Regions from separate parts of the Bartonella pachyuromydis genome, predicted to be linked through region 2. Evidence: predicted binding sites of a transcription regulator. Region 2 holds the regulator's gene; the other holds the start of a gene.
What was found. Region 2 encodes LexA, which represses DNA repair genes until DNA is damaged. Its sites were predicted from a motif close to TGTTCNNNNTGTGTTCNG; they were not measured.
Positions count from the first base shown of each region.

Region 1: a site for LexA is predicted at 3,687-3,704, ahead of uvrA (excinuclease ABC subunit UvrA). Genes of this name have one in related genera too.

Region 1 covers NZ_BAABJA010000003.1:168,451-183,716, forward strand. The annotation lists gene gyrA (DNA gyrase subunit A) at 1-2,641, opposite strand, end outside; gene ssb (single-stranded DNA-binding protein) at 2,876-3,388, opposite strand; gene uvrA (excinuclease ABC subunit UvrA) at 3,722-6,637, shown strand; gene ABD917_RS03745 (P-II family nitrogen regulator) at 6,926-7,264, shown strand; gene glnA (type I glutamate--ammonia ligase) at 7,317-8,726, shown strand; gene ABD917_RS03755 (hypothetical protein) at 8,883-9,428, shown strand; gene ABD917_RS03760 (ATP12 family chaperone protein) at 9,464-10,246, opposite strand; gene ABD917_RS03765 (RluA family pseudouridine synthase) at 10,848-11,831, opposite strand; gene ABD917_RS03770 (glucan ABC transporter ATP-binding protein/ permease) at 12,063-13,850, shown strand; gene alaS (alanine--tRNA ligase) at 13,939-15,266, opposite strand, start outside.
Region 2 covers NZ_BAABJA010000006.1:26,841-42,106, forward strand. The annotation lists gene pcsA (phosphatidylcholine synthase) at 1-538, shown strand, start outside; gene ABD917_RS05430 (enoyl-CoA hydratase/isomerase family protein) at 565-1,611, shown strand; gene ABD917_RS05435 (DUF6163 family protein) at 1,608-2,015, shown strand; gene ABD917_RS05440 (hypothetical protein) at 2,479-2,838, opposite strand; gene ABD917_RS05445 (MBL fold metallo-hydrolase) at 2,953-3,768, opposite strand; gene ABD917_RS05450 (TatD family hydrolase) at 3,779-4,552, opposite strand; gene metG (methionine--tRNA ligase) at 4,542-6,101, opposite strand; gene ABD917_RS05460 (DNA polymerase III subunit delta') at 6,164-7,219, opposite strand; gene tmk (dTMP kinase) at 7,216-7,884, opposite strand; gene ABD917_RS05470 (D-alanyl-D-alanine carboxypeptidase family protein) at 7,915-9,078, opposite strand; gene ABD917_RS05475 (septal ring lytic transglycosylase RlpA family protein) at 9,389-10,276, opposite strand; tRNA gene ABD917_RS05480 (tRNA-Lys) at 11,327-11,402, opposite strand; gene lexA (transcriptional repressor LexA) at 12,150-12,863, shown strand; partial or broken gene rimO (30S ribosomal protein S12 methylthiotransferase RimO) at 13,091-14,355, shown strand; gene ttcA (tRNA 2-thiocytidine(32) synthetase TtcA) at 14,393-15,266, opposite strand, start outside.

The sequences.
Region 1 (15,266 bases), on a different contig from region 2:
TTGAACGCCCCGCTATACGAATCCCCTCAACAGGAACGCGAATGAGCTGTCCTCCATCTGATACCAACATGATTTGATCTTGTGCATTCACCGGAAAAGCTGCTACTAATTTGCCAATTTCAGCCGTTTTAGATGGATCTGTTGCACGAATTCCTTTCCCACCACGTCCCGAAATACGGAATTCATAGGAAGAAGATCGTTTCCCATAACCAAACTCACTTACTGTTAAAAGCATCTGTTCACGCGCATGAAGTTCTGCGTAGCGTTCTTCTGTCAACTCTGTTTCTGCTTCTCCCTCTTCTTCATCAAGAGTAACAATATCATCCGTCTCAGCATCAGTACCAGCAGCACGTCGCTCATTAATCATACGTTTGACGTAAGCAGAACGCTCAACCGACGTAGCTTCAACATGTTCTAAAAGTGTCATAGAAATGACTTTATCACCGTTAGCCAAATTAATTCCACGCACTCCAACCGAATTACGCCCTGCAAAAACACGAACCTCAACAACTGGGAAACGAATACACTGTCCATTAGCCGTTGTTAGCACCACATCATCACGTTCTGTACAAGTTTCTACAGAAAGAATTTCATCCCCTTCTTCATCAAGTTTCATGGCAATTTTGCCATTACGATTAACTTGAACAAAATCTGATAACTTATTACGGCGCACCGTTCCACGTGTCGTTGCGAACATAACATCCAATGTACTCCAATGCGTCTCATCCTCTGGTAAGGGCATAATCGTTGTAATGCGCTCACCTTGCTGTAAGGGCAGCAGATTAATCAAAGCCCGCCCGCGCGATTGGGGCGTACCAAGTGGCAAACGCCAAACTTTTTCTTTATAAACAATCCCACGCGAAGAAAAGAAAAGCACTGGTGTATGCGTATTTGCTACAAACAATCGCGTTACAAAATCCTCATCCTTTGTAGACATACCAGAACGCCCCTTTCCACCACGACGTTGCGCACGGTATGTATTGAGAGGAACGCGTTTGATATAGCCACTATGGCTTACCGTAACTACCATATCTTCTGGCGCGATCAGGTCTTCAGACTCCATCTCAGCGCTACCAAAACCAAATACAGTACGTCGAGGTGTTGCGAACTCTTCACGAAGAGCACTCAATTCATCTTTAACAATAGCCATGATACGTGAACGCGATGCCAAAATACCCAGATAATCAGCAATATCTACACCAATTTTATTCAATTCATCAGCAATTTCATCACGCCCAAGTGCGGTCAACCTTTGCAAACGCAATTCTAAAATAGCGCGCGCCTGTTCTTCAGAAAGATTATAAGTACTATCCTCATGAATGATATGACGGGGATCATCAATAAGTTTAATCAAAGGTGCTACATCAAAAGCTGGCCAACGCCGTTCCATTAATTGCGCACGCGCTGTCTGTGGATCGGGCGCTTTACGAATAAGCGCTATAATTTCATCAATATTAGCAACAGCAAGGGCAAGACCGACCAAAACATGGGCCCGCTCACGTGCTTTACGCAAAAGATATTTTGTCCGCCGACTGACGACTTCTTCACGGAAAGAAACAAACGCACGAAGCATATCAAGCAACGTCATTTGCTCAGGCTTTCCCCCATTTAATGCCACCATATTACAACCAAAGGAAGTTTGCAGTGGCGTATAACGATACAATTGGTTCAAAACAATTTCCGCAACAACATCCTTCTTGAGTTCAATAACGACGCGATATCCATCACGATCAGACTCATCACGCAAATCAGCGATTCCTTCGATACGTTTATCGCGCACCAATTCGGCCATTTTTTCAATCATCGTTGCTTTATTAACTTGATAAGGAATTTCACTCACAATAATTGCCTGTCGACCATTGCGAATTTCCTCAATCTCAACCTTAGCGCGCATAATAATTGAGCCACGCCCTGTTTCATAAGCCGAACGAACACCAGAATGACCAAGAATAATGCCACCTGTAGGGAAATCAGGACCAGGAATAATTTCAATAATTTTATCAAGTGTAATATTGGGATCATCAATCAAGGCGATACAACCATCAACGACTTCACCAAGATTATGGGGAGGAATATTGGTTGCCATTCCCACGGCGATACCACCAGACCCGTTAACCAAAAGATTTGGAAAACGTGCAGGTAAAACGACCGGTTCACGCTCACGACCATCATAATTATCCTGAAAATCAACGGTCTCTTTATCAATATCAGCTAACAGCTCTTCTGAAACTTTTTCTAAACGACATTCTGTATAACGCATTGCTGCAGGTGGATCACCATCAACAGAACCAAAATTTCCTTGCCCATCAATCAAAGGATTTCTCAAAGAAAAGTCCTGTGCCATACGCACCAAAGCATCATAAATTGAAGCATCACCATGAGGGTGAAACTTCCCCATAACTTCACCAACAACCCCTGCAGATTTACGATAAGGTTTATTAAAAGAAAGCCCCATTTCATTCATAGCATGAAGAATACGCCGATGAACCGGTTTAAGACCATCACGTACATCAGGAAGTGCACGCGAAACAATCACACTCATCGCATAATCGAGATAAGAGCGTTGCATTTCATCAATAATGCTGATTGGTTCAATACCGGTCAGCACATCACGTTCTGGGTGTGGAGTAAAATCGCTCACAGCTTCAAGACTTTCAAAAAAGAATCATTTCACTTTGTTTATATCGAAAAACGCCCCAAAATGCTAATCTCTCTTCCTCAAGAGAAAGGAAATTTAACAATAATTTTCAACATGTTATTTATTTGTATTTAAAATCATAGATAAAACACGCAAGATTTAAATGTTCCCAGACTTTAACAACCTTAAAACAAACAACAAAAGGCAATAATAAATAATACCGCACTCTAAAAACGATTAGAAAGGTACATCATCATCTAATTTATGTGAAAAACTTTCTTCTGGTTGGTCGTTGTTATGACCAAAAGCATTTCTCGGATTTGAACTACTATCAGCAAAACCACCACTGCCATAACTAGCTTGATTTGCTCCTTGCATTTGCTCCCCACCAGCACTCCCACGTCCATCAAGCATTTGCAATTCCCCACGGTATTTTTGCAAAACAACCTCTGTTGTATAACGATCACTGCCGTTTTGATCTTGCCACTTTCGCGTTTGCAGCTGACCTTCAATATAAATTTTACTGCCTTTTTTTAAATATTGCTCTACAACTTTGATAAGGTTTTCATTAAAAATAACGATATTATGCCACTCGGTTCGCTCTTTTCGTTCATTTGTATTACGATCACGCCAACTCTCTGAAGTAGCAATACGCAAATTTGCTACTTGGTCACCAGAGTTCAAACGGCGGATTTCAGGGTCCGCACCGAGATTACCAATCAAAATAACTTTATTAAGGCTACCAGCCATCGCATAAACTCCAAAATTTTAATTTGCAAATAATCTTTGTTGTATAAATGGTCATATCAGCTTGACCCTGTCATCTGCATATCTGCAATTGACCTTCAATGTGGATTTTGTTGCCCTTTCTAAAATATCGTATCGTGTAATTATAACAAAAGATGTTAACAACGCATAGTTTATTCCATCATCAGAGAATAAAAAGCTGTTTTCTCTATTTTTCTTTCCACAGAACTTGTATTCTTTATCCTCGTTAGGGCAATTAAACACGTTGTAATTCTTAAAAACAGTTTTACTCTATTTTGGATGCTCGATTTTTGTTATATATGCCGAGGATAAAATATGTCTCACCAAAAATACATCTCCATTCGCGGCGCACGTGAACATAATCTTAAAAATATTGATCTCGATCTCCCTCGTGACAAACTCATCATTATCACAGGACTTTCTGGATCAGGTAAATCATCTTTAGCTTTTGATACAATTTACGCCGAAGGTCAACGCCGTTATGTTGAAAGCCTTTCTGCTTATGCGCGCCAATTTCTCGAAGTAATGCAAAAACCAGATGTTGACCGAATAGATGGTCTTTCCCCAGCCATTTCTATTGAACAAAAAACCACCAGCCGTAATCCTCGTTCAACAGTCGGAACTGTTACTGAAATCTACGACTATATGCGACTTCTCTTTGCACGTATTGGTATTCCTCATTCACCAGTTACAGGACTTCCTATTGAAAGCCAGACCATAAGCCAAATGGTTGATCAAATTATGGACTTACCAGAAGGTACACGAATTTTTATTATGGCCCCTTTAGTGCGAGGACGAAAAGGAGAATATAAAAAAGAGCTAGCTGAACTTTTAAAAAAAGGCTTTCAACGTGCTAAAGTTGATGGAAAATTCTATGAAATTCCTGATATTCCTCCTCTTGATAAAAAATATAAACATGACATAGACGTGGTAGTAGATCGTATTGTTGTAAACAATGACATTGCCTCTCGCTTAGCAGATAGTATAGAAACCTGCTTACAACTAGCAAATGGCTTGGCTGTTGCTGAAATGGCAGACCAACCTTTGACACAAAAAGCAACCACAAAAGAATCAGCACATAAATCAAAAAATGAAACGCACAAACGGCTTATTTTTTCAGAAAAGTTTTCTTGCCCAATCTCTGGATTTTCTATCCCTGAAATTGAACCGCGTCTTTTTTCATTCAATAATCCTTTTGGTGCTTGCCCTCTTTGTGATGGACTTGGTATTAAAAAGTCCATGGATCCTCAAAAAATTGTCCCAAATAAAAATCTTCCCTTAAAGGATGGAGCAATTGCTCCTTGGTCTAAATCATCTTCACCATACTACAGCCAAACCTTAGAAGCATTGGGGAAAGTTTACGGATTTAAACTTACCGACAAATGGTATGCTCTCTCAGATGCAGCGCAACAGGCTATTCTTTATGGTACAAAAGGGAAAGAAATCCCCTTTATTTATAAAAATGATTCAAGTTCTCATAAAATAACTCAATATTTTGAAGGAATCATCCCCAATATGGAACGGCGCTGGAAAGAAACCGATTCAGCGTTTTCACGTGAAGAAATCGAGCGTTATATGTCTTCTTCCCCCTGCCCAGCTTGTCACGGTTACCGCTTAAAACCAGAAGCGCTCGCTGTTAAAATTCACGGCATGCATATTGGGCAAATATCAGAACTTTCTATCCTAAAAGCAGATGACTGGTTTTCCAATATTCATCAATATCTCACTGAAAAACAGCGAAGTATTGCAATCCGTATTTTAAAAGAAATTCGTGAACGCCTCGCTTTTTTAAATCATGTAGGACTTGAATATCTCACCCTCTCTCGAAATTCTGGAACTCTTTCAGGAGGAGAAAGCCAACGTATTCGATTAGCATCCCAGATTGGTTCTGGTCTGACGGGTGTTCTTTATATTTTAGATGAACCATCTATCGGTTTACACCAACGCGATAATGATCGCCTTTTGAAAATGCTGCACCATCTACGTGATCTTGGCAATACAGTTATTGTTGTTGAACATGATGAAGATGCCATTCGCACAGCAGACCATGTAGTTGACATGGGACCTGCTGCTGGTGTCCATGGTGGAGAAATTATAGCGCAAGGGACTCCGCAAGAAATTATAGAAAATCCATCCTCTCTGACAGGCCAATATCTTTCAGGAAAAATGGCTGTTAGGGTCCCAATTCAACGACGCAAAATATCAAAATCAAAAACACTTAAAATCATTGGAGCTCGTGGAAATAATCTTAAAAATATCAGCACAGATATCCCTCTTGGCACCTTCACGTGCATAACCGGCGTTTCAGGTGGAGGAAAATCAACATTTCTTATTGAAACGCTTTTCAAAGCTGCATCACATCACATCATGGGCTCTCATCAAAGCCCCGCACTTTATGACAAAATTGAGGGATTAGAATTTCTCGATAAGGTTATTGATATCAACCAATCACCTATTGGCCGCACCCCACGCTCTAATCCAGCAACCTATACGGGCGCATTTACCCCGATTCGTGAATGGTTTGCTGAACTTCCAGAATCAAAAGCGCGCGGTTATCAAGCTGGACGTTTTTCATTCAATGTTAAAGGAGGACGTTGTGAAGCTTGCCAAGGTGACGGCGTTATCAAAATTGAAATGCACTTTTTACCTGATGTTTATGTTACTTGCGATGTTTGCCAAGGAAAACGCTATAATCGAGAAACGCTGGAAGTAAAATTTAAAGGACAATCCATCGCTGATATTTTGGATATGACAATCGAAAAGGCCGAAGAATTTTTTCAAGCTGTTCCTAGCATTCATAACAAACTGAAGACCCTCATTAAAGTAGGTCTTGGCTATATTAAAGTAGGACAACAAGCCACAACACTTTCTGGTGGTGAAGCCCAACGGGTAAAACTCGCTAAAGAACTTTCACGCAAAACAACAGGACGCACACTCTATATTTTGGATGAGCCAACAACAGGCTTACATTTCTATGATATTTCTAAACTCCTTGACGTACTGCATGAACTCGTTGAGCAAGGCAATACAGTTCTCGTCATTGAACACAATCTCGAAGTTATAAAGACAGCTGACTGGATTATTGATCTAGGACCAGAAGGTGGAGATCGTGGAGGTGAAATCGTTGCAGTTGGACGTCCTGAAGATATTATTCATGTTCCGACTTCCTATACGGGAAAATTTCTGAAAGAAATTTTACTGCGCCGACCTTTATATCATTCCAATCCTTAAAGCAGTTCCTCTTATAAAATGAAGATGTAATCCAATTAAGAAAAAATATATCTTCTCATTATATTATTTTATTCTTTAATAGGCATTGGAGACATTTTTCTCAAAAAATTAAGAGCACTTTACTTTGTGCTATTAAGAGAAATGCTCTGCAAACAATATTTTGAATGACATAATTTATAACTTTTTATGTACAAATTGTGTACAAAACTATCTGTTGGACATCTCATAGTTGTCAATATAATGTGATGCAGTCTAAAAAGACAAAATAACGTTGGAGATAATTTCAGCATGAAGAAAATTGAAGCCATCATAAAACCTTTCAAACTCGATGAAGTGAAAGAAGCGCTTCAAAAAATTGGCTTACATGGCCTTACAGTGACAGAAGCAAAAGGCTTTGGTCGTCAAAAAGAACATACAGAGCTCTATCGCGGTGCTAAATATATTGTTGATTTTCTACCCAAAGTAAAAATTGAAATTGTTGTTGCCGATGAAAAGCTGGAACAAGCCGTTAATGCAATACGTAAAGCAGCCCAAACAAAACACATAGGAGATGGGAAAATATTTGTTTTTTCCATTGATGATGCCATTCATATAGGCACAGACGAATCTGGCGTAGATGCCCTTTAAAAGATAAAGACAAAACTTTTATCCACCTCAATCTCATATAAGGAAACTGAATATGACAACCGCATCAGATATTATCAAACAGATTGCAGACAACGAGATCCGTTTTGTCGATTTACGTTTTACTGATCCGCGAGGAAAATTGCATCACGTCACAATGGATATTGCAGAAATCAATGAAGATACATTTAGCGATGGCGTTATGTTTGATGGCTCTTCGATTTCCGGTTGGAAAACAATTAATGAATCCGACATGATTTTGATGCCAGATCCAAAAACAGCGCATATTGATCCCTTTTTTGCGCAATCGACTTTAGTTATATTCTGTGATGTACTCGATCCTGTTTCTGGAGAATTTTATCGTAGAGATCCTCGTTCTATCGCTAAAAGAGCTGAAATATACATGAAATCTTTAGGAATCGGCGATACAATCAACATCGGCCCAGAAGCAGAGTTCTTTATCTTTGATGATGTACGTTATAAAACAGATCCTTACAATACAGGATTTAAACTTGATTCAGGTGAACTTCCATCCAATGATGATACAGAATATGAGGTGGGAAATCTTGGTCATCGACCACGAATGAAGGGGGGGTACCTACCCGTTCCCCCTATCGATTCCTGCCAAGATATGCGCTCTGAGATGCTTACAGCCCTCAAAGATATGGGGGTTCGTGTTGAAAAACATCATCATGAAGTGGCAGCGGGACAGCATGAATTAGGTATTCGCTTTGATACACTTGTTCGCGAAGCTGACAAAATGCAGATTTTTAAATATGTCGTGCATCAAATAGCCAATAGCTATGGAAAAACAGCAACGTTTATGCCAAAACCAGTATTCGGCGACAACGGCTCAGGCATGCATGTTCATATGTCCATTTGGAAAGATGGCAAACCAATCTTTGCAGGCAATGAATATGCTGGATTATCAGAAACCTGCTTATTCTTTATCGGAGGTGTCATTAAGCACGCAAAAGCCATCAACGCCTTTACCAATCCCTCGACAAACTCTTATAAGCGTTTAGTTCCTGGCTATGAAGCACCTGTTCTTCTTGCCTATTCCGCACGTAATCGTTCTGCATCTTGCCGGATTCCAATGTGTCCTTCACCCAATTCAAAACGCGTAGAAGTACGTTTTCCAGATCCAACAGCAAATCCCTATTTAGCTTTCGCAGCACTTCTAATGGCTGGTCTTGATGGTATCAAAAATAAAATTCATCCTGGTCAAGCCATGGATAAAGATCTTTACGATCTTCCCTTAAAAGAGCTTAAAGGGATCCCCACCGTATCAGGAAGTCTACGCGAAGCACTTGAGGCACTTGATAAAGATCGTAGCTTTCTTAAAGCTGGAGATGTTTTTGATGATGATCAAATTGATTCTTTTATTCAAATAAAGATGCAAGAAGTTTTACGTTATGAAACAACACCCCATCCTGTTGAGTTTGATATGTACTATTCTATTTGAAGTGTAAATAGTCGTTCCTTTTAATTTTAAAGTAGAGATTAAAATCTCCATTTTTGTGGATATTTTTATCATCACAAAGCATGGGTGACTTTTTGCTAATATACTTTTCCTTTATAATTAAATGGAATCTATTCAAATCAATTAATAAGGTTTCTAATGCTACGAATTCGTTCTTTATTTCTCATTCTTTTATGCATTGCCTTTGTGATATCGACAGCTCAATCTTCTACAATTACAAATCAAAAACTTATAGACCTTGAACAAGCAGCATTTGCTTATAGCAAAGCAATTCAAAATGCTGATGCAAGTGCTATTCTAAATGCTATTCCCCCTAAGATTATCGATAGCTTAACTGCTAAGAAAAAATTCAGTAAATCACAGTTCCAACAAATTATGAAAAGCCAAATAGAACAGTTGGCAGAAAATTATAAAATCGAGAGTATCCACATTGACCAAAAACAAAAACGTGAGGGCAAACTTGATAATGGTATCCCTTATTTCGTTATACCGGTAGAATTTGTCACAAAAACAAATACTGGAAAGAAATGCTCTATTCAAACCGAGCTTATTGCCATTCTCGATAATGACAAGTGGTATTTTATTCGTGGGAATGACGAAGCAATCTTAAATATCACCAGTGAAGCATTTCCTGGACTTGAAAAAATAAAAGTCAATCCTCAGAAAATTACAAAAATACTATAGTGAAAAAATATGGGATGTATAATTAAACATTTTTTTTACAAACAAGTTGTTATGACTGTAGCAGCAGCATTAAATTCAACTTTTCTCTGAGCACGGCGTATCATTGCTTCTTCATCACCCCCCCATTGTTCTATTATCCAATCTTCATCTAAATGGGCAATATTCCAAGCATGATCTGCATCCATTTTCCTCTCCGCAACAGCAAGAGCAATAAGTGCTGACCCTGTTAAGGTTGTCATCATATGCAGTGCAGCAAGCATATAAGGAGATTCAACTTTACGCAGATAATTACTTACCGCTTGAACAGCTTCCCGTGATTGTTCAACATGCATAAGCCCTTCTGTTATATGAAAGCGTGCACCAAGCTTTTCTTCTGCCCAATCTAATAAAGGATCCCACTGTTTACATTGCCACTGTACAAGCTCTTTTGGTGTTTGTGCACGATAAAAGATCATATCGCATGCAACAAAACGCAATAAATCTTCAAACACAACCTGCATATCATCAGCGATGCCATCAATCACAGTATTCACAAGACGCGTCATTGGCATTTTTGCTGGATTAATAACTTGTTTCTGGTTTTCAAATTCCTTCGCCACAAATGCAGCAAACATTTCCGTTGGTACGAGGAAATGGCGCTTTGCCGGTGTTTTAACTGGACATCCATCCAACAATAGAGAAAACCCTCCCTCCTCACAAGCAACCTTTACTTCCCTATAAAATCGTTGTGGTAAAGGTTGGCATGAAAGATTTTGAATCTTCTGAACAGAATGATTTTCATTTAATGGTCTATCAACATGATTCAAAATTTCGCGCATTTATTTTACCTTTGATATTTTCAAAAAATCGACTGTTTTTTAAGATTTTGTATATTTGATTAGGATTGAGTTTCTCCTGCCTCTTCTCTCTAAAGAAGGGAAAAAAATCTTACCAGCCCTAATCTGATTTAAAATTATATTTCATGTCTCTTTTACAAACAAGACAATGGGTCTTATCTCTCTATTCAGCAGAAACTGTTAGAACAACTTTCAAAAAGAATTTGTCTTGATTTAAAAACTTAAAAGCATCGAATTGGCTAATGAACGTGCATTCATCACCTTGCAAGTTGTTCACCTACAAGGGCTGTATCTACACTATAGCTTTTAAAATGCTTTCCGCAAAATGTTAAAGCAGAAAAACGCACATTCCCCCGAATAGGAATCAGTGCGTTTTACTTTTCATCCGCCTTGCTTAACAGCTGCCCCCAATTATTCGTCCTACATATCCAACTCATCACCCCTCGCGTAAATTTCCCTACTTTATATCACCGCCCTAAACGACGGTGTTTTACGGAACAATAGGATAACGATGACCTGAACCCTCTTCAGAGGAGGGAACAGAAGCAATATCAAATCTGTAAAAACTCTTCGTTCATTCTGTCTATTCTGTATCATCATCATTCTCATGAAAAGCCAAAAGATTAAAGCTTTGTACCATATGAGGTGGTAAAGGCGCGACAATATCCAATATCCCTCCTGAAGGATGAGGAACGCGAATCCGACGTGCATGAAGATGAAGGCGATTTTGTATTCCCCTTGGTAACTCCCAATTACTATCGGAAAAAAAATATTTTGCATCACCGATAATAGGATGATCCATATGAGCAGCATGAACACGCAACTGATGTGTTCTCCCCGTATAAGGTTCCATTTCAAGCCATGAAAGAGTACGCCCTCGCGTATCTAAAACTCGATAATAAGAAACCGCATGATAAGAGTTTGGCTCCCCATGTTCACAAACACGCATTTTATCCCCTTGGACAGTCATTTCCTTAACCATCCATGTTGAAATTTTATCTTGCTTTTTTTTAGGCACACCGCGAACCAATGCCCAATAAGTCTTTTTCGTTTCACGTGTTCGAAAAGCCGCCGTTAAAGCCTGTGCCGCCCCCCTTGACCGCGCAACAACGAGCACACCAGATGTCTCACGATCAAGACGATGAACCAACCGCGGTTTTTCACCTTTTTTATTGCGCCATACCTCAAGCATACTATCCACATGACGTGTCAAACCAGAGCCACCTTGTACTGCTAAACCAGCCGGTTTGTTAAAAACAAAAACCTTTGGATCTTCATAAAGCAACATTTTTTTCAAAACAGCTCCATCATCCTGCCCCCGAATTGTTTTATCTGTTATCGGAAAGCCTTCCTTGTCATCAACAGGTAAAGGCGGTATACGAACAGATTGTCCCATGAAAAGGCGTGTATCGTTTTTTACACGTCCACCATCAATTCGTACCTGCCCAGAACGCAGCAATTTTTGTAAATGCCCAAATCCAAGTCTTGGATAATGTACCTTAAACCAACGGTCTAAGCGCATTCCATTTTCATCTGCTTCAACTTTTTTTATTTCTACGCCTGCCATAAAAGTTCCCTTACCAAATAATTTTGCCTAATAATTGTACTGATCCGTTCTATACCTTGCCTTATATAAACATAAAAATCTCTAATCTATAGACTTCGCTTTATCACACCATATTACAGTAAGTATCTAAAATTGCCTTTTCTTCTCGTTCAAATTTTATTAGCTAAAAATCTAGCGATTACAAGAATCGATAAGCTTTATGCTTGCAATAGCTAGTGGAGATAATCACCTATGTCATTATTCAAAACCTATGTGCGTGTCCTCACTTATCTAAACAGAGAAAAAAAGACATCTTTTTTAATCTGTAGTGCTAATATTATATTAGCTCTTATCACCATTGCGGAACCTATTTTATTTGGACGCGTCATTGACGCTATTACAGAAAAAACAGATATTATTGTTACCCTCACAATTTGGGTATGCTTTGGTCTTTTTCATATTATTGCTTATGTGCTTATTGCTCGTAGTGCTGACCGCTTAGCACATAGACGCCGCTTAGCTGTTTTAACGGAATCTTTCGAACGTATTATCGCTATGCCTTTAATCTGGCATCAACAGCGTGGAACCTCTAACGCTCTTCATACACTTTTGCGTGCTGTAGACTCCATGTCGACCATATGGCTTGACTTTATGCGTCAACATCTCTCAACTCTTGTCGCACTATTTGTTCTCATTCCCATAGCTTTTAACATGAATTGGCGTCTCTCAACAGTCTTGGTTGTGCTTGCCATCATTTATGTATTGATTGCACGTTTAGTAATGCAAAAAACAAAAGATGGGCAAGCTGCTGTCGAGCGTTATCATCATAACCTTTTTCAACATGTCACAGATTCAATTTCTAACGTTTCCATTGTACAAAGCTATAACCGAATAAAGGAAGAAACTTCTATACTATATCAACATACAAGCGATCTTCTTAAAGCGCAGAATCCTGTTCTCAATTGGTGGGCTCTTGCCAGTGGTTTAAATCGAATGGCTTCAACTATTTCAATAGTTTGTGTTCTTTTACTTGGAGCTTTTTTTATCACCACAAATCAATTACGCATAGGTGAAGTTGTTGCTTTCGTCGGATTCGCACAATTAATGATTAGTCGTCTTGACCAAATGAGCGGTTTTATTAATTTAACCGTATCTTCACGAGCAAAACTACAAGAGTTTTTTGCAATGGAAGACTCAACCCTTCATAGCAAAGAACCTGAAAATCTCCCTTCTCTACAAAATGTTAAGGGTACAATACAATTTCATCAGGTCACTTATAAATTTCCCAATTCTTCTCAAGGTGTTTTTAATATCTCTTTTGAAATTAAAAAAGGACAAACCGTTGCGATTGTAGGACCAACAGGTGCTGGTAAGACAACATTAATGAATCTCTTGCAGCGCATATATGAGCCTACATTTGGGCATATCTCCATTGATGGAATAAATATACGCTCTGTTAATCGTGAATCCTTGCGAAAATCTCTAGCAACAGTGTTTCAAGATGCCGGTCTTTTTAACCGTACTATTCATGATAACATCTCAATAGGAAAAGAAACTGCAACAGATGAAGAACTTTATGAAGCAGCAAAAATAGCAGCTGCTCATGATTTTATTCTCAAAAAAGCGGATTGTTACAACACAATAATCGGTGAGCAAGGTTGTCAATTGTCAGGTGGAGAAAAGCAACGATTAGCAATTGCACGCGCTGTTTTAAAAAATGCGCCTATTCTCATACTCGACGAAGCAACCAGTGCTCTTGATGTTGAAACAGAAGCGCGCGTCAAAAATGCTCTTGACTGTATAAGCCATGACCGCACCACTTTTATTATAGCCCATCGTCTTTCAACAATACGCAATGCGGATGTTATACTTTTTCTAGAACAGGGGCATTTAATTGAAAAAGGAAGTTTTCAAGAATTGATCGATAAAGGCGGTCGCTTCTATAAACTCTTAAAAGCCAGTGGCTTATCAATCAATCAATCAGGAACAGACGAAAAGGATGAAAACATATTTCCTTTGCACGAAGCCATGGCATCATAAAACAACCTCTCCAGCTTTAAGAAAGAAGCCTATCTAAAACACAAAGCCCTTCTAACAGATCGCAAAGTGAATCAACACAAAGGAGAAGTTATCCTTCCAGAGCAGCTCTTAATGCTGCAATTGCCTCATCAGCCTTGCTTCCCTCAGGACCGCCCGCTTGCGCCATATCAGGACGCCCACCACCACCTTGACCACCAAGAACAGCTGAAAGAATACGTACCAAATCAACAGCATTCAAGTTATCCGTCAAGTCATCCGTAACGCCAACAACGGCACTCCCCTTGCCATCCTCTGAAACAGCAATAAAAGCAATAACCCCTGATTCAATCTGTTTTTTAGCAGAATCAACGAGCGCCTTAAGATCGCGTGGTGAAATATTATTCACAACACGTCCCATAAAAGAAATACCATTAATAACAGTAATATCTTCTTGACCATCTTGTCTTGTCCCAGCACTCAGCAGCATTTTTTTGCGCACATCATTTAACTCTTTTTCAAGTTTACGACGATCTTCAAGTAAAATCTGTATCCGCTCTTCTACACCAATAGCAGAAGTTTTTAAAAAATCAGCAATTTCATGGATACGCGCATCTTGGCGGCTCAGATAAAGACGCGCTGCGGCACCTGTTAAAGCTTCAATACGACGCACTCCAGAAGCAACAGAACTTTCAGAAACAATATGAATGATACCAATATCCCCCGTTCTCTCCACATGTGTCCCCCCACAAAGTTCAATAGACCAGTTCTTTTTTAAATCTCCCTGCTCACACTGATTACCCATAGCAACAACACGAACCTCATCACCATATTTCTCACCAAACAGTGCCATTGCCCCTTCAGAAATTGCATCATCCACCAGCATGAGGCGAGTTTTTACTTGGCTATTTTGTAAAACAATGTCATTTGCTAAATCTTCTATTTTTTTCAATTCTTCTGCAGAAACAGATTTTGGATGAGAAAAATCAAAACGCAACCGCTCCGGCGAAACAAGAGAGCCCTTCTGTGTAACATGAGCTCCCAATACTTGACGTAAAGCTCCGTGCAATAAATGGGTAGCAGAGTGGTTAGCGCGGATTTTCTTACGCCGAACACCATCAACGGCTAATTCTACACAATCAGACCTCCTCACCTGACCAGATTTAACTTCCCCAATATGGATAACAACACCATCAGCCTTTTTCTGAGTATCATGCACTTCAAAAATAAAGTTCTCACCAGAAATGATACCACTATCGCCAATCTGTCCACCAGATTCACCATAAAAAGGTGTCTGATTCACAATAACAATAGCTTTTTGTCCTGCAGAAACATTATCAACGATTTGACCATCACGCACAAGAGCCGTAAGAATAGCTTCTGCTTTTTCTGTTTCATAACCTAAAAACTCTGTAGCGCCAAACTTCTCACGCACAGAAA
Region 2 (15,266 bases):
TAAATACGTACTTCCAACATGGTCTGGAGAGCTTTTAGACAATATTATTGATTACGTTACTTATGTTTTAATTCCAGCTTTTGCGCTTTATCAAAGTGGTTTGATCGGTTCAGGATTATCATTTGTATTGAGTGCTATTATTGTCATTTCATCAGCTATTTATTACGCAGATACTGGAATGAAAACCAAAGAAAATTTTTTTAAAGGATTTCCTGTCGTTTGGAATATGATGGTTTTTATGCTTTTTGTCTTAAGACCTGGAGAGTGGATCACTTTTATCATTATTGCCTTATCAGCAATCATATCTTTTTTACCAATTTATTTTATCCATCCAGTGAGAGTCATCCGTTTGCGTAAGCTTAATTTTCCTATTTTTCTTTTATGGTGTTTCTTTGCTGTTGTCGCATTTTTTTACCAATTAGATGCTCCATCTTGGGTGAAAATAGGAATTTCAATTACTGGGATTTATATATATTGTATCGGTGCTATTATGCAATTATTTCCTCGATTGGGAGAAAAAAGTATAATAAAACAATGAGATAGATATTTTAAAACGGGGATAAGATGCAAATTGATTTTGGAGCAGGTGATGACATTTCTTTTACAAAAGAGGGGCATGCTGGTATTATAAAACTTACACGTCCTTCAGCATTAAATGCTCTTAATGAGCGAATGGTTTGTGCTTTTAAAAAAGCGCTTAGCACATGGGAAATTGATGATGATGTTTCTTGCATTTTAGTGGAAGGAGAGGGGCGTGCTTTTTGTGCTGGTGGGGATGTTGTAGAAATTTACCATATGGGAAAAAGAGCTTCTTCTTATCAATATTTTAGCGATGAATATCGCTTAAATGCTTATATTAAACGTTTCCCAAAGCCTTATATTTCTTTTTTGAATGGTATTTGGATGGGAGGAGGGGTAGGCATTTCTCTATACGGTTCTCATAGGATTGTTACAGAGAATACACTTTTCGCTATGCCGGAAGGTGCTATTGGATTTTTTCCAGATGTCGGTGCAAGCTTTTTTTTGCCATCTCTTCCTGATCACTTTGGCATTTATCTTGCATTGACCGGTGCAAGTATAAAATGGGGAGATTGCTTAAATTTAAAATTAGCAACACATGCTGTCCCTGAAATTGAATTAGAATATATTAGAAAAGCGATTATTGAAGAAGGGGATCCTAGATTCGTTTTAGATGAGCGATCAATTACAAAAGACTATGAAACAAGTCATGAAATACGCTGTGTTATCAGCAGGTGTTTTGGAGCCCATACATTGGAGGAATGTCTTGAATTGCTTCAAAAAAAAAGCAATGAAGGTATTCTATTTGCTAAAGAATGTTACGATATTTTACAGGCACGTTCTCCAACAAGTTTAAAAGTTATTTGGAAACAAATGAAACAAAATCCACCTCATAATTTGGAAAATTGTATGAGAATTGAAAACCGTATTGCACATCATATGATTAATTCACATGATTTCTATGAAGGAGTACGTGCAATACTCATTGATAAGGACAAAACACCGAAATGGCAACCAGACAAACTTTCAAATGTAACAGATGAAATGATAGAAGCTTACTTCCAACCTGTTGAAAAAGAATTATTATTTTGAAAAATCACCCTAAAAAACAGATTTCAAAAATCCATTTAATTTACAAATGCTATTTGCGATTTTTAGCACTCATTTGCTTCAGTTTAAGTATTTTTTATTGGATATGCCTTGTTGGTGTCTTTCCAAATACTTTATGGCGTTTTGATCTTATGCCATGGCACTGGCAGTTTGCATCTACCACATTAGCCATTGTTTATCCTATCGCCTTAATTGGGCTTTGGATGTATTCGCTATGGGGAATTGTTTTATGGTGTATTGCGGCATTTATCGAAATATTAACAATGTATTATTCTGATTCTATTGATCAATCTTTCGTTCTGCTGTTTCATGGAATATTATGTCTCATTTTTATGATATTACAAATTATGAGGCAGATGAATAAATTTTCAACTCAAAAAGACTAATAAAGCGCTAAAATTCTTTTGTTTGATTTGAATAGTTTATTATAATATGACTTTCACTTGAGCAAAACAAGTGAAAGCCATTAACTTGTCTTTTACATAAATGGTACCCACCAATAGTCCCAATTACTTTTTGCAGGCACTGAAATCAACCATAGTATTGTTGATATCGCACCCCATAATGCCATTGCCATAGATATATCTCCCTCTTTTAAGTTCCATAATATATATTATGCGATAATATGATCATGATATAAAAGTCATGGCCAAATAAAAACAAAACAGACTTTATATTAAACACATAAATCATATTTATGACGCATACTACTCATTTTAAACAAAATTATGTCAATAATAAGGCAAATTGAATTTATCTATTAAATTTATATAGTTAAAAAATTGGCTTTAAGTAAAAAAGAAAATAACTTAAAGCCAAAAAAACAATATGTATAATAAAATAAGAAAATTACAGTGCTAATTTACAACGTTTCATATATGAAAGATCACTCAAAACAGCATTTCGATTATTTAAAGCTGAAATTTCATTGCTTTCACTTGATTTTACATCCATAAAAAATAAAGCAGGTAAAAATATAACACCCGTTGCTGCTAAAGCTAGATTTTTACTTCTTGCTTTAGAGCGCTCTATAATTGTATCATTAATCTGACGTTTATTAGCATAAAATTCTCGTTGAATATCAGCACAACTCATTGCTCCATCATGTATTGTTGTTGTTGAAATATTTTTTTCTAGACGTCCCCCACATGCTGATAAGGAAATCGCTGAAATCATAATACATATTGCCCGCGTAGACCATCTATACATAAGAAACCTCACTTTTAACATAGAAAAAACACAAATAAGACTAAAAGAAAGTAAAGGAAAGATGAGACTGTTAAAGAAGGTTTTAATTAACAGGAAATATTTTGCTTTCTAGACTTATGCATCTGCATTTGTTTCAAAAGTAAGTCCCTGATATGCAGGCTTAACATGTGGTGGTACAGAGTTTACCACCTTATTGTAATCAAGCGATCTATCCATATGTGTGAGGATTGCTTGTTTTGGCTGTAAATATTTTATCCATTGTAATGCTTGATCAACAGAAAGATGGCTTGGATGCACTTCAAATTGAAGAGCCTCAATAATGAGAACTTCTAAATTCATGAGTTTTGGTAATGTTTTTTCAGGAAATTTGCTAACATCTGTACAGTAAGCAACATTACCAATACGAAAACCTAAAGAATGAATATTACCGTGACATTGTAAATGCGTATTGACAGTTATCGCTCCACCCTGCCCGTGAATTTTAAATCGGCTATCTTCATTGATGAGATGTTCTTTTAAAATAGGTGAATAAGATGAACCTTTTGGCGTTTGGAAACAATATCCAAAAGCATTTTTCAAATGGTTTAGTGTGAAACTATCTGCATAAATATCTATTAAACATTTTTGTGCAAGTGCATAACTGCGCAAATCATCAATCCCATGAATATGATCTGCGTGAGAATGTGTATAAAGTGCCGCATCAAGATGGTTTACGCGGGCATTGATCATTTGTGATCTAAAATCTGGACCAGTGTCAATAACGACTGTTGTTTTTTTTCCTGATGGTTTAATGCGCTCAACTAACAAAGCACTTCTATAGCGTTCATTTTTAGGGGCATTGGGATCACAAGCTCCCCAATCACCATTGGGACGTGGTACTCCCAGAGAGGGACCACAGCCTAATATTGTGAATCGGTATCGATCAAACATACCTTTTGCCTTATTTCATTCTGCTAAATAAACGAAAAGCATTACGCGTTGTAACCTGAGCTATTTTTTCAAGACTTAAACCAATCGTTTCAGCTAGAATAGCAGCTGTATAGCGTACAAAAGAGGGTTCATTTGTTTTTCCTCTATAAGGAACAGGAGCTAAAAATGGTGCATCTGTTTCAACCAATAAATAGTCATGAGGTATAGTTTTCGCTATTTCACGGATTTCAAGCGCATTTTTAAAAGTGAGAATACCTGAAAAAGAAATATAACCACCAAGCTCAATGCCAGTACGAGCCAGTCGCATTCCAGAGGAATAACAATGAAGTACAAATGGAAAAGCGCCTTCTTTTATTTGTTCACGTAATATTTTCTCCATATCTAAATCGGCATTGCGTGAATGTATAACTAGAGGCAACTGTGTTTCTCGAGAAGCGATGATATGTTCTTGAAAAACTTTCTTTTGTTCCTCTGGTGAAGAATAATCATAATGATAATCGAGCCCCGCCTCCCCAAATGCAACGATTTTAGGGTGCTTTGAAAGTTGAATAAGCTCTTTAGCTGTAATATTTTGTTCTTCATGGGCACTATTGGGATGTGTCCCAACAGAACAAAATACTTGATCATAGTTTTGCGCAATTGTTAAAAGCTTATCCAATTTACGAACATGTGTTGAAATTGTTATCATACGTTTAATATCAGCATCTAAAGCCCGTTGGATAACACCATCTAAATCTTGTGAAAAATCTTCAAAATCAAGATGGCAATGTGTATCAATCAACATGATGGTTCTCATCTTTCTTCAAAATATAACGGGGAAAGATTGGTTTTGGTGGTGGAAGATCAAGATCTTCTTGAATTTTTTCATGGCTTATATGATAGAATAATCGATTATCTTCAGGAACAGCAAGGCTATCGAGAAGTTTGGTCGCTGATTGTGGTATGAAAGGCAAAAGCATAATTCCTATTCGCCGCAAGGTTTCTGCAGTTATGTAAAGAACTGTAGAAAATCTTTCTGGATTATTTTTCCGCAAACTCCAAGGTTGTTCATTAGCAAAATAGCGATTAGCATCTGATACGACTGAAAAAATAGCTGAAAGTGCTAAATGAATCTCATGAGAAGACATGGCTTGGCGTACAAGATGAAGTGCTTGAAGAGATTGTTCCAAAAGCTGTTTATCTTGGCTTAAAAAAGCAGCTGGTGTAGGAACTTTTGCATGACAATTTTTGGCAATCATAGATAAAGAACGCTGTGCTAAATTACCAAGATCATTAGCAAGATCTGCATTAATGCGATTTATGAAACTCTCATGGCTATAACTGCCATCTTGTCCAAATGGCACCTCACGAAGCAGAAAATAACGAAACTGATCAAGACCATAGTGATCGACTATTGCAAAGGGATCAATGACATTTCCAATAGACTTTGACATTTTTGCACCACGATTGAGTAAAAAACCATGAGCAAAAATACGCTTAGGCAATTCAATTCCAGCAGACATTAAAAATGCTGGCCAATAGACAGCATGAAAACGAAGAATATCCTTTCCAATGATATGCGTATTTGCAGGCCAAAAATGACGTTTTGTTGTATTTTCATCAAAAAAACCAATTGCTGAGAGATAATTAGTAAGTGCATCGACCCAAACATACATCACATGCTTTTGATTATTTGGAACAGTAACGCCCCAATTAAAGCTTGTCCGTGAAATAGAAATATCTTTTAAACCCGATTTGATAAAACTTATAACTTCGTTACGCCGTTCAAGTGGAGCAATAAAATCAGGGTGCTTTTCACAATGTTCAAGAAGAGGATTTTCATAGCGGGAAAGTCTAAAAAAATAACTTTCCTCTTCGTTCCATTCAACAGGAGAGCCTAATTCCTTTTCACGACGGATGTTATCTTCTCCAATTTCAGTATCTTTCTCTTCATAATATGCTTCCTGACGAACGGAATACCAACCACTATAACGGCCAAGATAAATATCGCCATTTGCCTCCATCTTTTTCCAAATTTCTTGACAAGCTTTATAATGGCGTTCTTCTGTTGTACGAATAAAATCATCATGAGAACAATTTAAGACTGTAAGCATTTTTTGAAACATAGCACTATTACGATCTGCAAGTTTCTGAGGTGTCATGTTCAATGTTGCTGCTGTTTGTTGCATCTTTAAACCGTGCTCATCCGTACCAGAGAGAAAAAATACATTTTCCCCCTCTAACCGTTGAAAACGGGCCAAAACATCGCTTGCAATTGCACTATAGGCATGCCCAATATGTGGAGTACCATTCGGATAAAAAATCGGAGTTGTTATATAATATGTGTTACGCATGTCATACTCGTTGTAAAACGCTATAAAAGGATACATTGACATAACGCTTGTTAATCACATTGTCACGGAAAAAGCTTATCCTCATGCATGATCTTATGAACTTTAAAAAGCAAGTTAATAATGAATTGCTTCTTATCAAGATTAAATGATTGTATTTCCCCTATTTCTTGATAAATCTCCCGCCACATCTGCGCACATTTTTTTGAGAGAGTTAACTTCCCCCTTTCAGCAAGCATGATAGCTTTTTTTTGAATTTTATCAAGAATTTCATCACAGAATTGTTGAAATTGAATCATGGAAGAAAGAGAGGAGAGTGTTTGTGCAAGAGTGTGCACAACAGTTGGATCACAAAAAGATTGTTCTAAGAGTGTATCAAGGGTTTTAACAATTTCAAAACCACTATGGCAAATAAGTAAAGCAGCTTTTCGAGGACTTCCTTTGGATCTCTGAATAATCATTTCAAGAGTTTTTTCATCTGGTAAATCCTGATTTGAAAAAATATGTGTAATGACTTTTTTCATTTCATCATCATGCAATGGTCGCAAAGAAAACTGTTGGCATCGTGAGCGAATTGTTGGGAGTAATCTTCTTGAAGAGTGTGTGATGATAATGAATAAAGTTTTTGCAGGAGGTTCTTCAAGCGTTTTAAGAATTGCATTAGCTGCACTTCTATTCATATCTTCTGCGGAATCAATAATAATAATACGCCATCCATTATCTTGCGATGTTTGATTTAAAAAATGCATAATATCACGGATATCATCAATAAGTATCCCTGTTTTAAACTTTTGTGTTTTAATATCAAAGCGACGTGAAATGTACAAAAAACCAGGATGACACCCTTGCGTCATTTTGTGCCATGTAATGGAATTATGCTCTGGTTGTAAAAAAGTACCCTTCTGAGAGCTTAAAATATTCCAAGCAAGATGAATCGCCAATGTGGCTTTTCCAATTCCATATTCTCCTTCAAATAATAAGGCATGATGTAAACGCCCCTCCTTACGCATCTGTGCTAAAAAATGACGAGCAGCTTCATGACCACAGATCATATTATTCTGAGAAAATGATAAAACTGTATCAATATCATCATATTGGTGCAAAGAATTTACGTAACTCATAAATGCTCCACCATTGCTTGGTCACAAATATTTTTTATTTGGTTTGCAACAACGTGCATTGTATCTGACGCATCAATTACACGAAACCTATGAGGTTCCTGTTCTGCCAATCGAAGAAAAGCTTGGCGCCTTTGTTCTTGAATCTCTAAATTATCTTTTTCAAAATAATCAATAGTCTCTGCTTTTTCCTCTCTATAATTTTCATTTTCCAAGAACCTTCGAGTATTTGCACGCTCCATAGCATATTCTGCTGGTATATCTAACAAAAATGTCAAATGAGGCATGATTCCATTGAGTGCAATCAATTCTAAAACAGAAAGTGTAGAAGAATTTACTTTATTGTTGAGCCCTTGATAAACACGTGTAGAATCAACAAAACGATCACATAAAACGATTTTTCCCTTTTGCAAAGCAGGAGCAATGACCTCAGTAACATGGTCGATTCGTGCGGCTGTAAATAAAGCAGCTTCAATTAAAGGTCCATATTGTTGTGCTTGCCCCGATAGTAAAATGTGACGTATTATCTCCGCACCGAGCGTTCCTCCTGGTTCTCGCGTCATAATAACTTCATAGCCTTTGTCCTTAAGATGTTTATAAAGGCAATTAATTTGTACTGTTTTTCCTACTCCATCCCCCCCTTCAAATGTTATAAAATAGCCTGACACCTGTGAACCTTAATCCTTAATAAGCATATATTATAAATATTTGCGTAACCATCCAATTGTTATTTCATAGAATGCATTTCTTACTTTTGCAAAAAAGCTTCCTTCTTGAATATTATTTCCTGCAAAAACAGGTTTTTCGAGAAGAATTTTTTGATCGTCTACAATTTGTAAGATACCAACCGGTTGTCCTAAAATGATAGGAGCTTTTAATGGACCATGATATTTAATTCTTGCTTTAACATTTATTTTTTTTTCATTTGAAAGCATAAAGCTGATCGGCTCTTTAACAATAAGAGAGACAGAATTTTTCACTCCACCATAAACAGAGGCACGACCAACCGCTTCTCCTTTGGTAAAGATTGTTTTAAGATCGAAAGCTGTCATTCCCCATTGAAGAATTTGTTCCACTTCTTTTGTATGCCCTTTATCCTCTTGCAAACCATTTATTGCTAAAAAAAGACGCCTATGATTGTTATAAACAGAAACAACCATTGAAAGGCCTTCATCTTTACTATAACCGAAACCGAATCCCTCGACACCAATTTCTTTAGAAATAAGAGGATTTTTGTTACGTTGAAAAATATTATTCCATGTGAAGTGAGGTTCGCGGTAAAGTGTATAATAATCGGGATGCTCACGAACAATATGACGCGCTAGTGTAATCATATCACGCAATGTCACAAATTGTCCCTCTTCAGGAAGCCCAGTTGCATTCACAAAATGGCTATGCGATAGTCCAAGCGCTTTAGCTCTCTGATTCATCATTTTTGCGAAATTGGCCTCGCTTCCCGCTATGCCTTCAGCAAGAATAATCGCAGCATCATTTCCATTAACAATAATGAGACCACGTAAAAGATCAGAAACACTGATTTCTGTCTTTACTTTTGCAAACATAGTGGTTGTACCGGAAGGAGCCCCACCCTTGCGCCAAGCGTTCTCACTAACCTTGAATTTTTCTGTACTGCTTAATAAACCTTCTTTTAATTGATGAAAGATAACTTCAGCTGTCATCAATTTTGTTAATGAAGCTGGAAAAAAAGCAATATCACTTTCTTTTTCAAACAGTATTGTATCTGTATCATTATCTAGTAACAGCAATTGTAATGCAGAATTTGGAAAATTCTGTGTTCTCCCCCACCCATCAAATGTCAATACCCCCAATAAGGTGAACAAAACCCTTAATGCTATACGCATAGCCGCTTCTCCCATATCTAAAGAAACAGCATAAAAAATATTCTTATACAAGAAAAGATTTGTTTTTTTTGCAAACGGATAATTTTATCATAAGAATAAGCGCAAGTTTCTATTTTCTTTAGCGTAATCAAAATAAATTAATATGCGATACTTTTTCTTATTCATTTATCAAATAGAATTTATTCTAAATTTTACACATGAAATTTTTTCTTTTTTTCATAATGATAGAAAAAAGCCTTCTTTTTCATTTATAAGGAAAAGGTGATTATAATGAATAAGTTATAACCACCTACAATATGAAAAGCCGTAATTAATTAACTGTTATTTTCTTGCTTGGTTTATTGATAAAAGCCACTTGCTCAAAGAGCGTCGGTTTACTAATCAACACTGGGCCATTTTCCGGTAATTTTACTGAAAAAGTTTTATTGGAATGTTTTTGTTTATTCATAGCTTGATCCAATCGTTTTTGAAGATTGGCATCAAGTCTCTCTAGTACGATATTTTCTTTTTCTTTCGAGAGAGCCGCTAGTAGGGGTGAGGAAGATACATTATTCCCTGCTGTGTAAGAAGCCATTAAATAAGCGCCATCATAATGACCAATAGGTGCTTCAGAAACATATTCCACTTTAACGTTCGCCACTCCTGCATTTGCGTAACCAAGTATTTCCGCAGCTTGCTTTGACAAATCAATGATTCTATCTTTCATAAAAGGACCACGATCATTTACTCTAACGATGATAGAAGCCCCATTTTTAAGATTCGTAACACGAGCATAACTGGGCAAAGGCATGGTGGGATGAGCAGCAGTCAAGAGATTCATATCATAGATTTCACCATTTGCGGTTAAACGCCCATGAAAATCTGAACCATACCATGACGCTTCTCCAACACGTTTATAAGTTGGATCATTTTGCGGATAATACCACTTCCCTTTTATTTGGTAAGGCTTACCGACAACAGCCCGCCCATTCTTTTTCTTTTCTTTTGATTGTTTTTTCCCAGTGGAATCCTTCTTAGGATCAGGAAGAACAGCAGTTTTTACCTCAGTTGCTTTATTATTATAAAAACTTTTTATTACAAAATGTGCTGTCTGGCTTGAGCAGCAAGATACTAACAACTGGGATACAACAACTACAGAAAGAAATTGAAATGTTGAATTAAGAACGAAAGTAAACTTTTCTTTGCTATTTAAAAGCATTTTTCAGCTCGCCTATTTTATAATTGAGTATTTACTGCAAAAAATCACACCGCACTCTCTCTATGCGATGAGGAAATTCACATTTTCAGATGATTCCCCTCGCGGAGCTCATCATATCCTAAAAAATTATCATTTATCAAGAAATTAATATATTATTAATACTTTTATGATCTTACAAAAAAGCAGTGCAATCATTACGGATGATGGCTAGTTGATAAAAAAATGAGAAATCAATATGTTCATAAAAAATATGCTATTATCACATGAACTTTAAAAAGGTAGGCTGATTCTTAATACTGCTTGAAAGGAGTGTTTTAATTGTGCTGTTGGTAATGCTCTTTTAAATAAAAGTTCTTCTTAAAAGTACTCAAAACTATTGGCGCAAAAGAAATTGTACCGTAGACAGAAGAAGACGTTGAAAAATACTATCAGCATTGGTCACATGGTACTCATGAGTGCGTAGAGGTTGATATTTGTTTACATAGACTGGCATCGTGATACTGCCGTACGTATTGCTTAGAAAGATATCAAAGACAACATTATCTATTTCAAGACAAAAAAACAAATATCAAACAGATGTTTTTCTTTCGATTTTACAAAAACTAGTAGAGACTCTTAAATTGCTCCTATAGGTTATGGATCATTCATTTGCAAAAAAGTAGACGTGAAAAAATTTTGGGAATCTATTTTATGAATTGTGTGTTAAAAATGAGTACACGCTTTGAAAAAATAAAAAGCTGCGGCAATATACACAAGTCAACACAAAAGCTATCAATTACAGCTTAAAGCATTTTAGTCTTTCTTCATAGTTTTTATCCACATGTTTATCTTGCTTTTGACATGTAAGCGAATGATTTTGATTGTTAAACACAAACAACTTTGAAATAAGAAAACGGTGTTGGTTTTTTCATTCAGCATGTAAAACATGAATTATCTTTATAAATTAATGTACTGTATCTGGAAGAAAACAATACAACACCTTTCTATACTTAAACAACAAGATAAAAAATAAAGCAAAACTTTTATCTAAACACCAATTTCAAAAAAAATTGGTGAGCGCGCAGGGATTCGAACCCTGGACCTACTGATTAAAAGTCAGTTGCTCTACCAGCTGAGCTACGCGCTCTTCTACAAGCCACTTTTCTTGCAGAAAGTAAGTGGAACATACGTTTGACTTTTCATTTGGTCAACACCTTTTGAAAAAAAATATTATTATTCTGTTTAGTTATCAATATTTTTCTGTCTTTTCTCCTTGTCTCATTACTGTGGATACAATTTTTTCCCTGTTTTAAATTTGAATAAAAAAGAGATTTATCAAGATAAAATGCATCATGATTTCTAGGGCACAAAAAAAATGCAGATTTCAAAATGATAAAAAGAACGGAAAATACAGAAAAACAATAAACTAAAGTTCATAAAGAATCAAAAAACATAGCAAAAAGTCAACATTATGATTTGCTGTGTAATTGAGTGAATAGAGCAAAATAAAGAATATATTTACCGCAAGAGAGGCATTATATTATCTTCTTTTAAAAGATAATTGCAATGAAACATTTTACAAGAATCTTTCATCTCTGTTAAATAAACAGAACACTGTTTATTTAAATTTTTTATAATAAATATTATAATATTTTTAAAAAAGAGAACTAAGTTTTTTTAATTAAAGTCGCTAATAGTACATTTAAAAATAGTTTTTTATTATATAAATAGAAACTATTTAATAGTATATACACAAAACATATTAAATTTAATTATTTAAAAATAAATTTTAATATAGTATTTAAATTTTAGCTCAAAAAAATGTATAATAATTACAAAATATATATTTTATATTTATTTTTCTCATTTGAGTTTCTTGTGATCGGAACATTGAATGCTAACATGTAAACAATATGAATTACTGTTGTTTATTCATAATCATATGAAGGAAACAGGTATTCCTCCCTCTTTTGATGAAATGAAAATTGCCTTAGAGCTTTCCTCAAAGTCTGGAGTTCATAAGCTTATGATAGCTTTAGAACAACGAGGTTTTATACGTCGTTTGCCAAATCGTGCCCGCGCAGTTGAGGTGATACGACTCCCCGATAAAATAACATTTAATCTTTCTTTAGCGCGTAAAATTTCTCCTAGTACGATAGAAAAAAATAAAAGAAAAATATCAGAAAATTTTTCTCATTTTGATAATCCTGAGGCAGAAGAAAAAAAGAATGTCACTATTCCCATTATGGGGCGCATCTCTGCTAGTATATCTGTCTCTGCTTTATTGCAACAAGTAGGTATGCTTTCTTTACCACAAGATATGATTAATTCGGGTGAGCACTATGCTTTAGAAGTCAGAGATGATTCTATGATTGAAGCAGCTATTCTTGATAAAGATACTATAATTATTAAATGCCAGAATACAGCAGCATCAGGCGACATTGTTGTCGCATTCATTGATAAACAAGAAGCAACTTTAAAACGTTATCGGCGCACAGGGGCCTTTATTGCATTAGAAGCAGCAAATCCTCATTACGAAACGCGTATATATAGATCTGAGCGTGTAGAGATACAAGGTAAACTTATCGGACTTATTCGCAAATATTAAAAAATAAAAAAATACTGAGTATGTTGATATATTTAGTAAAGAATTTTGGTATTGCGAAATACTCAGTAACAAGACATATATAATTATAAAATATTTGATAAATAAAACAAATTATTTCATAATAACTTATACTGCATATCTATCAAAGATCAAGAACATTTTTATTCTTTATATAAAATAAAGACAGAAAATAAAATGTAATTATTATAAAATCGTAGGATTGATCAATAACAGCACCTCGTATTAGTTTTGTCTCCCTCGGATGTCCAAAAGCACTAGTAGATTCTGAGCAAATTATTATCAGACTTTGGTCTGAGGGGTATGAAATTTCACGCAAGCATCAAGGTGCTGATGTCGTTATCGTAAATACTTGTAGGTTTCTTGTTTCTGCTCGAAATGAAACATTAGCCAATATTAATGAAGCTCTCAAAGAAAATGGAAAAGTTATTGTAACGAGGTGTCTTGGTGCTGATCCTGATGTTATTCGTCAAGCACATCCTCATGTATTAGCCATTACAGGACCACAAGCTTATGAAAGGGTTATACAAGCTGTTCATACAGCGATTCCTCCAGCTCATGATCCCTTTAGTTGATTTAGTTCCCCCACAAGGTATTCGCTTAACACCTCGTCATTATGCTTACTTAAAAATTTCTGAAGGATGTTCTAATCAATGTAGTTTTTGTATTATCCCTACTCTGCGCGGTAATCTTACTTCACGCCCTATCAGTGAAGTTCTTCGCGAAGCTGAGAAACTTGTACAGGCCAGTGTAAAAGAGCTCTTGGTTATCTCACAAGATACGAGTGCTTATGGCATTGATATTAAATATCTTGAAAATCCTTGGAAAGACCGCACAGAGTAAAAACCAAATTTTTTGATCTTTGTCGTGAACTGGGAGATATGGGGATTTGGATACGCATGCATTATGTCTATCCTTATCCTCATGTAGATGAAGTTATTGAGCTTATGACTGCAAAAAAAATTCTTCCTTATTTAGATATTCCTTTTCAACATGCCTCACCAACTGTTTTACACAATATGAAACGACCTGCTGTTATGGAAAAAACAAATCGTAGAATTGAAAAGTGGAGAAAAATTTGTCCAGATCTCACCTTACGATCAACATTTATTATTAGCTTTCTAGGAGAAACAAATGAAAACTTTAATATACTCTCGAATGGCTAGAAGAAGCAAAAATTGAACGCGCTGGATGTTTTAAATATGAAGAAGTAAAAGAAAGCCGCTGGCATTGCTTTATGGCAAAACAACAATAAATTTCTACCCATCTTTTAAAGAAAAAAATTGGAAAAAGACTTCAAGTTCTCATTGACGAAAGTCAAGGAAAAGTTGCTAAAGGTCACAGTCAATATGATGCTCTAGGAATAGATGGCGTTGTACATATATCATCACGATGACCATTACGTGTTGGTGAATTTGTTACTGTAAAAATCGAAAAGTCGGATGCTTATGATCTCCATGGTATTGCAGTTTAAAGGTGAGATGAAAGTTATTGTGCCAAACAATGCAGCTTTATAATAAGCTTTTGAAATCAAAAATGTTTTTATCAAGCAAATGACTTGGACGAACATTTGTTAAGGCGCGAATCATAGTGTCTTTACGTCCTGGCATTCTTCTTTCGATATCTTTTAACATTTCTTTCATGGCACTGCGTTGTAAACCATCTTGGCTACCACAAAGATTGCAGGGAATAATAGGAAATTGCATTGCTTGTGAAAATTTTTCCATATCTTCTTCAGCTGCGTAAACAAGAGGACGCAAAACAAAAAGATCTCCTTCATCGTTTAGAAGCTTTCCAGGCATAGCTGCTAATCGACCTCCATGAAATAAATTCATAAAGAACGTTTCTAAAACATCATCACGATGATGTCCAAGAACTAAAGCAGAACACCCCTCTTCACGTGCGATACGGTATAGGTTACCACGTCGTAACCGCGAACAAAGTGAACAATATGTTTGTGTCTCTGCCAATTTATCTGTAACAATGGAATAAGTATCCTGATATTCAATGCGATATGGAATTTGATGAGAATCTAAAAAATCTGGAAGAATATGTTTTGGAAAGCCTGGTTGTCCCTGATCAAGGTTACAGGCTAGAATTTCAATAGGTAAAAGACCGCGCCATTTTAAGTCCAAAAGAAGCGCGAGTAAACCATAAGAATCCTTCCCACCTGATAAAGCAATAAGCCATTTTTCCCCTGAAGAAAGCATGGAAAAATCATCCAAGGCTTGCCGCATATGACGTAGAAGCCGTTTACGCAGTTTATTAAATTCTACAGTTGAAGGAGCCGCCCGAAATATTGGATGACAATCACCAGCTTCTCTGATCAATGGATCAGTTTTCTCTACATTCTCTTGCATTACTTGATATTCGATTGAAATATTA